DNA from 2 places in the Candidatus Pelagibacter sp. HIMB1587 genome. Region 2 is predicted to be linked to the other one. Evidence: riboswitches for the same ligand, from Rfam matches in the RefSeq annotation. Region 2 holds a riboswitch; the other holds the start of a gene.
The links. A riboswitch is a leader RNA that binds a small molecule or an ion and turns the genes downstream of it on or off. The one in region 2 is predicted to bind S-adenosylmethionine.
Positions count from the first base shown of each region.

Region 1: it holds a riboswitch for S-adenosylmethionine, as region 2 does, so the genes downstream of both, ACTTBE_RS00190 (homocysteine S-methyltransferase family protein) here and ACTTBE_RS01845 (O-acetylhomoserine aminocarboxypropyltransferase/cysteine synthase family protein) in region 2, are expected to answer to the same signal.

Region 1 is NZ_JBNAJJ010000001.1:33,899-37,318, forward strand. Features, by position in the region: gene ACTTBE_RS00180 (YbaK/EbsC family protein) at 1-199, shown strand, start outside; gene ACTTBE_RS00185 (DMT family transporter) at 196-1,077, shown strand; gene ACTTBE_RS00190 (homocysteine S-methyltransferase family protein) at 1,070-1,975, opposite strand; SAM riboswitch class V at 1,983-2,045, opposite strand; gene ACTTBE_RS00195 (putative 2OG-Fe(II) oxygenase) at 2,137-2,727, opposite strand; gene ACTTBE_RS00200 (sulfite exporter TauE/SafE family protein) at 2,764-3,420, opposite strand, start outside.
Region 2 is NZ_JBNAJJ010000001.1:330,386-333,805, reverse strand. Features, by position in the region: gene ACTTBE_RS01850 (COX15/CtaA family protein) at 1-331, shown strand, start outside; gene ACTTBE_RS01845 (O-acetylhomoserine aminocarboxypropyltransferase/cysteine synthase family protein) at 359-1,687, opposite strand; SAM riboswitch class V at 1,690-1,756, opposite strand; gene rplM (50S ribosomal protein L13) at 1,898-2,356, shown strand; gene rpsI (30S ribosomal protein S9) at 2,358-2,795, shown strand; gene argC (N-acetyl-gamma-glutamyl-phosphate reductase) at 2,829-3,420, shown strand, end outside.

The DNA.
Region 1 (3,420 bases), 300 kb from region 2:
TAAAGAAAATACTGGATATACAATTGGTGGAGTGTCTCCAGTAGGGCACTTGAAGAGATGTAAAATCTTTATTGATAAAAGTCTTAAGAGATTCCCAGATATATTTGGAGCAGCTGGACATCCAAATGCTGTTTTCAAAATAAATTATAATAAGTTAATTGAAATAACAAACGGAACACCAGAAGATATTATTGAATGAGAGAACCAAAACTAATTGATTATAGTTTATTAACGTTGCTAGCATTAATTTGGGCATCTGCTTTTTTTAATATTAAAATTGCAACCTATTCATTTGGACCTGTTACGATTGCATTTCTAAGAGTTTTTTTTGGTTCAATTCCAGTTTTACTACTTTGCTTTTATAAACAAATTAAAATAGAGGCATTCTCAAAAGATTGGTATTGGTTTGCGATGATTGGATTTATAAATTTAGTAGCTCCATTTTTTTTAATAGCATATGGGGTTAAATCTGTTCAAAGTAACTTAGCAGCAATTTTAATGTCATCAACTTCACTTAGCTCAGTAGTACTAGGACATTTTTACACCAAAAATGAAAAATTTAATTTAATTAGAACAACAGGAGTTCTAATTGGATTTTCAGGAATAGTTTATTTATTTTCAGATAATTTATTAATTAATGAAAATAACTTTACTTCAGCATTATTAATTTTGTTAGGTGCTACCTGTTATGTAATTGGAGGTCTTTTAACATTAAAAATAAGTAAGAAAAAAAATGAAAATGTAACTAGTTCAATTTTGATTTGGGCTACTATTATATTATTACCTTTAGTGTGTTTAATTGAACAACCTTGGAAAACTGTTCCAAGATTAGATTCTACTTTTTCAGTTATTTATCTTGGGTTGGTATCTACTGGAATTGCTTGGTTATTGAGATTTAGAATTTTAATTAACAATGGTTTAATTTTTCAATCTCAAGTATCTTATTTAATTCCAATATTTGGTACCATTTTAAGTTATATCTTTTTAAAAGAATTAATAACAACGAAAGTTATAATTTCATTGATAGCAGTTGCTACAGGTATCTATTTTGTAAGAAAAGGTACAAAATTTAAATAGTGTTTTTTATTGCCTCTATATGTGATGGCCGAGTTTCACAACATCCTCCAAGAATTGTGGCACCATTTTCTCTAAATTTTTTTGCAAAAATTGATATTTTTTCAGGATCTAAATCTTTTCTTTGACCTAAAAAACTATTGGGGTTCGATCCATCATTTTCTTTATACTGAGAAGTATAACCACCTTTTGGTTTAGTTGTGATAAATCCGTTTAATTTGAAACCAAATGGAACTTTAAGTTTTTGAATTTCATCTAAATTATTCTCATAATTTTCAGGTGAAACACATGCTAGAATTACTCCTAGGCAATTTTCAGTAATTATTGAATTAATTGCAGAAATTTTTTCTCCACTTGGTAAAGAGTTTCCTTCAGAAATATGAACCCCAACTAAGTATGGTTTATTAAATTTTTTAATAGCTTCTATTCCACATCTAATTTCTTTGATACTACTCCAAACATCAAAATAGAAAAAATCTACTGAAGGGTTTAGTATTTCTGCTAATTCCAAATGATCTTTTGTGATTTCTTTTTCACTTCTCTTGTCTTCTTCATATGTCAAATCTTGAGGCGGGAGTCCTCCTGCAATCTTAATGTGAGGATTATTTAATTTAGCTTTTTGTGCAATTTCACACGCTTTCTGATTTAAGAATTTAAATTGATCTTCTATTCCATTTTCTCTCAATCTTTTTCTTCTCGTTGTAAAAGTTGTAGTTACAATTACATCAGCTCCAGATTTAATAAAATCATTATGAATATTAAGTATTAAGTCGTGGTATTTTTCCTCAATTAAAGCATTTGCACTCCACAAAGTTCCTTTGGGTTCCATACCTCTAGCCAATAATTCTTGACCCATTCCACCATCTAAAATTTTTGTTGTTTTAAAAAAATCTTTATTCATTTTATCCTCACTTTTTTATTGCTTAAGCTACATGCAGGTGCACAATATAGTTCAACTACCTTGCTAATTAGATCTATTGGGAATTTCCATTTTAGCAGTTTATGCCCGCAATAGGATCAAATCGGCAAATTGATTTATATAATATTATTTAAATTTGTAAATTATTTATTAAAAATTATTTTAGCATTGAAAGAAAATGATCTTCTTTCTTCCTCAATATTAAATGGGTAGGCTGTATGCATTAAGTAATTGGGAAATATTAAAAGATCACCTGTTTTTGGTATCAAATTAAAAATACTTTTTGAAAGAAAAGCTTTTTGTCCATTAATAAAATCAATTGTTCCATTGGTTTTTATTTTTTTATTTTTAACATTTTTATTTTTTGTCATATGTTTTGGAATTTTTAAATAACCAACACCTGACAAGTCTCCTTCATGATAATGTATAGGATTATACTCATTTTTATATTGGCTAACGACCCATAGGTTTAAAATTCTAATTTCTTTAATTTTTTTAATATTTTCTTTAGCTAGAAAAATTTTAATATTTTTTATTAATTCTTTTTCCAAATTTATTTTTATAAAATTTTTAGAAATTTGAACTTCTTTTCTAATTTGACTTGCTAATTTTGGACTATAATCATTCGATTTTGAGAAGATTTTTGTATCAACTTCCTTGTTAAGTTTTTCTAAAAATTTTTTAGAAATTTTAGATTTTCCTATTGAAGGCCCAAATGGTTTAAAATTTTTCATGAGAGATTAAATATATCAAAAAATAATTAATTCAACTTATGCAATAAGTGTTATGCCCATTCTTATAGCAACAAAAATTACTAGACATGCAGTCATTAGAGCTAATATTTTGTTAGACAGGAATTTTATATTTAAAAAACTTCCAATTTGGCCACCAATTAAGACAGCAATAAATAGTGGCCAGTAATTTAAAAATTCGTTAAAGACTATATCCTTTGTTAATTGTCCTCCTATGCCAAAAATTGAATTTACTAAAATAAATAAGGATGCAGTACTTGTTATATGTTTTGGAAGCCCTGCTTTCATCAAAAATAAAATAGGACTTAAAAATATCCCACCACCAATACCAACCAAACCAGACATTAAACCAATTATTGATCCTATTAATATTGATAAAACTAGGGGTGTTTTTTTAATTTCAATTTTTTGTTTGTTAAAGGATTTGCTTTCAATAAGTAAAAAAACTCCAGCTGATATTAAAATAAAGAAAAGTAAAATTTCAAATAAATTTTTTTCAATAGAGATCGATGCTCCTATAAAAGCAAGAGGTATAGAACCAATTAAATAAGGATAAAGTAAATTAAAATTAATATTCTTTGATTTTAAAAAATTTATAGAATTTCCAGAAACTACAATAATATTACAAATCAAAGCTAAAATTGGAAAAATATAGTAAGGGACATCCCAAATTAA
Region 2 (3,420 bases):
TGACGATAGTAGTTTTAAAGAGTTTTTGAATTTAAAAGTTTTTGATAATCCCTCTATTGTTCAATTTATGCATAGAAATTTAGCATATTTAATTATTGTCTTTTATGCTTTAATCCTCTTTAAAGTAATTAAAACTGGAAACAAAAAATTATACAAACCCATTACTGTAATTGGTTTGACTTTGGCATTTCAAATTTTTCTTGGTGTGGTAACTATTTTATCTGGAGTAAAAATGTTATTTGCATCTTTACACCAGATAAATTCTATTTTGATAATACTTTCAACTTTATATTTTTTATTTATCTCAAAATATAAAAAGCAAATTAATTAATTTCTATTTGTAGACATATAAATAAAATTAACTAACTGCTTTTAAATTACCTTTTGATGATTTGTCTAAAGCTTGATCTAAATCATCGATGATATCATCTATATGTTCTAAACCAATACAAAGTCTAACATATCCAGGGGTTACACCTGAAGCAGCTAATTCATCATCATTTAATTGACTGTGAGTTGTTGTTGCTGGGTGTATTGCTAAACTTCTAGCATCACCTATATTTGCAACGTGGTAAAACATTTTTAAAGCCTCGATGAACTTTTTACCAGATTCTATGCCACCAGATAATTCAATACCAACTAAAGCACCATTACCATTTTTAAGATATTTTTTTGCTCTATTTGATATCTCCTCATTATGTTCGGTAGCATAAATAACTCTCTTAACTGCTTTATGATTTTTTAAGTACTCAACCACTTTTGCAGCATTATCACAATGTTGTTTCATTCTTAAAGCAACTGTTTCAAGTCCTTGTATGACACCGAATGCATTATCTGGAGAAAGTGCAGATCCTAAATCTCTTAACAAGGTCACTCTCGCTCTTACTGCAAAAGCAACATTTGCTCCAGTTAATTCAGGCACAGCTTTACCCCAAACAACACCTCCATAACTTGCATCAGGTTCATTAAATAGTGGCTGTCTTTTTGGATCTGCTGTCCAATCAAAATTTCCACCATCTACTAGTGCACCTCCAACTACTGTTCCATGACCTGCTATATATTTTGTTAAAGAATAAACAACCACAGCAGCACCATGTTCAATTGGTTTGCATATCACTGGGGCAGCAGTGTTATCCAGGATTAATGGAATGTTATATTTTCTACCAATATCTGAAACTTCTTTAATTGGAAAAACTCTCAAATATGGGTTTGGTAACGTTTCTCCATAAAAAGCTCTAGTTTTATCGTCTATTGCTTTTTCAAAGTTTTTTGGATCAGACGGATCTGCATACCTTACTTCTATACCAAGCTTACTTAAAGTATGTGTGAACAACGAAACTGTTCCGCCATATAGATCTGTTGAACTAACTATATTATCTCCAGCTTGAGCAACGTTTAATATTGCAAAAGTAGATGCAGTTTGACCAGAAGCTACAGTTAAACTTGCAAGACCACCTTCGAGAGCAGCAATTCGCTTTTCCAACACATCGTTTGTTGGATTCATTATTCGTGTATAGATGTTTCCAAACTCTTTTAACGCAAATAAATTTGCTGCATGTTCTGTGTTATTAAATTGATACGAGGTTGTTCTATAAATTGGAACTGCTACTGAATTTGTAGCTGGATCACTTCTATAATCTCCACCATGTATCGCAATAGTTTCTGGATTATTTCTTTTTGTACTCATTTTTACTCCTTTTTTAGTGCTTTTGCTTTATGCAAGGCGCACAATACAGTTCAAATGCCTACCGATTATAATTTTATGAAAATTCCATTTTAGCAGTTTTATGCCCGCAATAGGATCAAATCGGCAAGTGATAAATAGCATATTAGTTATGTTTTACAAGCTAAATATAAAATTGACTTTGAATAATTTAATAGTATTAATCCTCGCACAATGACAAAATTCACAAAAAAAGATCAAGTTACATCATCTTGGTACGAGATAGATGCAAAAAATGCAGTTGTCGGAAGATTAGCGACCGTTGTATCTAATATTATTAGAGGTAAAAATAAGACTACTTATACACCTCACATGGATGATGGAGATTTTGTTGTAGTAAAAAATATCGAACAAGCAAAATTTACTGGTAAGAAGTTTCAAAATAAAAAGTACTATAGACATACAGGACATCCTGGTGGAATTAAAGTTACTACACCAGAAAAACTTCATGAAAAAAAACCTGGAGAAACTTTGAAACTAGCAGTTAAAAGAATGTTACCAGGTGGTGTTTTGGGTAGAAAGCAATTAACAAAATTAAAAATTTATTCAGGAAGTGAACATCCTCATGCTGCACAAAATCCAAAAGTTATTGAATTAGATAAACTAAACAATAAAAACATTGCAAGAAATTAATATGGAAAACGTACAATCAAACACAAAAACTCCAAAATTAAAGTTAGATTTTAAAGATAGTAAGTACGCTACAGGTAGAAGAAAAACTTCAATAGCGAAAGTTTGGTTAAAAAAAGGTTCTGGTAAAATTTATGTAAATGGCAAATTATATAATGAATATTTTGCTGATGAAATTCACAAAATGCAAATTACAAGACCTTTTGAGATTATAAATCAAGCTACAGATTATGATGTTAGATGTAGCGTAAAAGGTGGTGGACCTACAGGTCAAGCTGGAGCAATGGTTCATGGTATTTCTAAAGCTTTGGTTCTCTTTGATGAAAATTTAAAAACAACATTGAAAACTGAAAAGCTTACAACCAGAGATTCTAGAGCTGTTGAGAGAAAAAAACCTGGTAGAAGAAAAGCTAGAAGAAGCTTCCAGTTTTCTAAAAGATAATTTTTTTTACAATTTAAACTGCTATAATAAAAAATGCCTAAGCTTAATGCATTAGTTGCCGGATCTACAGGATATATTGGTGTTCAATTAATCAAGTTATTAATTAACCACAAATATATTAATATTAAATATCTATGTGGAAATTCGTCTGTTGGAAAAAATATTTCTTATTATGATAAATCTCTATCAAAAAAAAAATTACCTAAAATCGTAAAATTTAATCCTAAATTGTTAAATGGTATTGATGTTGTCTTTACAGCTCTACCAAATGGTGAAGCTCAAGATATAGCAAAAAAACTTAATGATAATATTACTCTAATTGATTTAGCAGCAGATTTTAGATTAAAAAAAGTTAATGATTATTTAAAATGGTATAAACAAAAACATCGTGCTCCAAAACTACAGAAGAAAAGCATTTATTGTTTACCCGAAATAAATCGTGATGAATTAAAAAATCACAATATTATTTCATGTCCAGGATGTTATCCAACATCAATATTATTACCTCTTGTACCGCTAATTAAAAAAAAATTAGTTAAATTAGACAATATAATTATTGATTCAAAATCTGGATATTCTGGTGCCGGTAGAGGAGTTCATAAAAAATATAAAGATAAGAATTTAT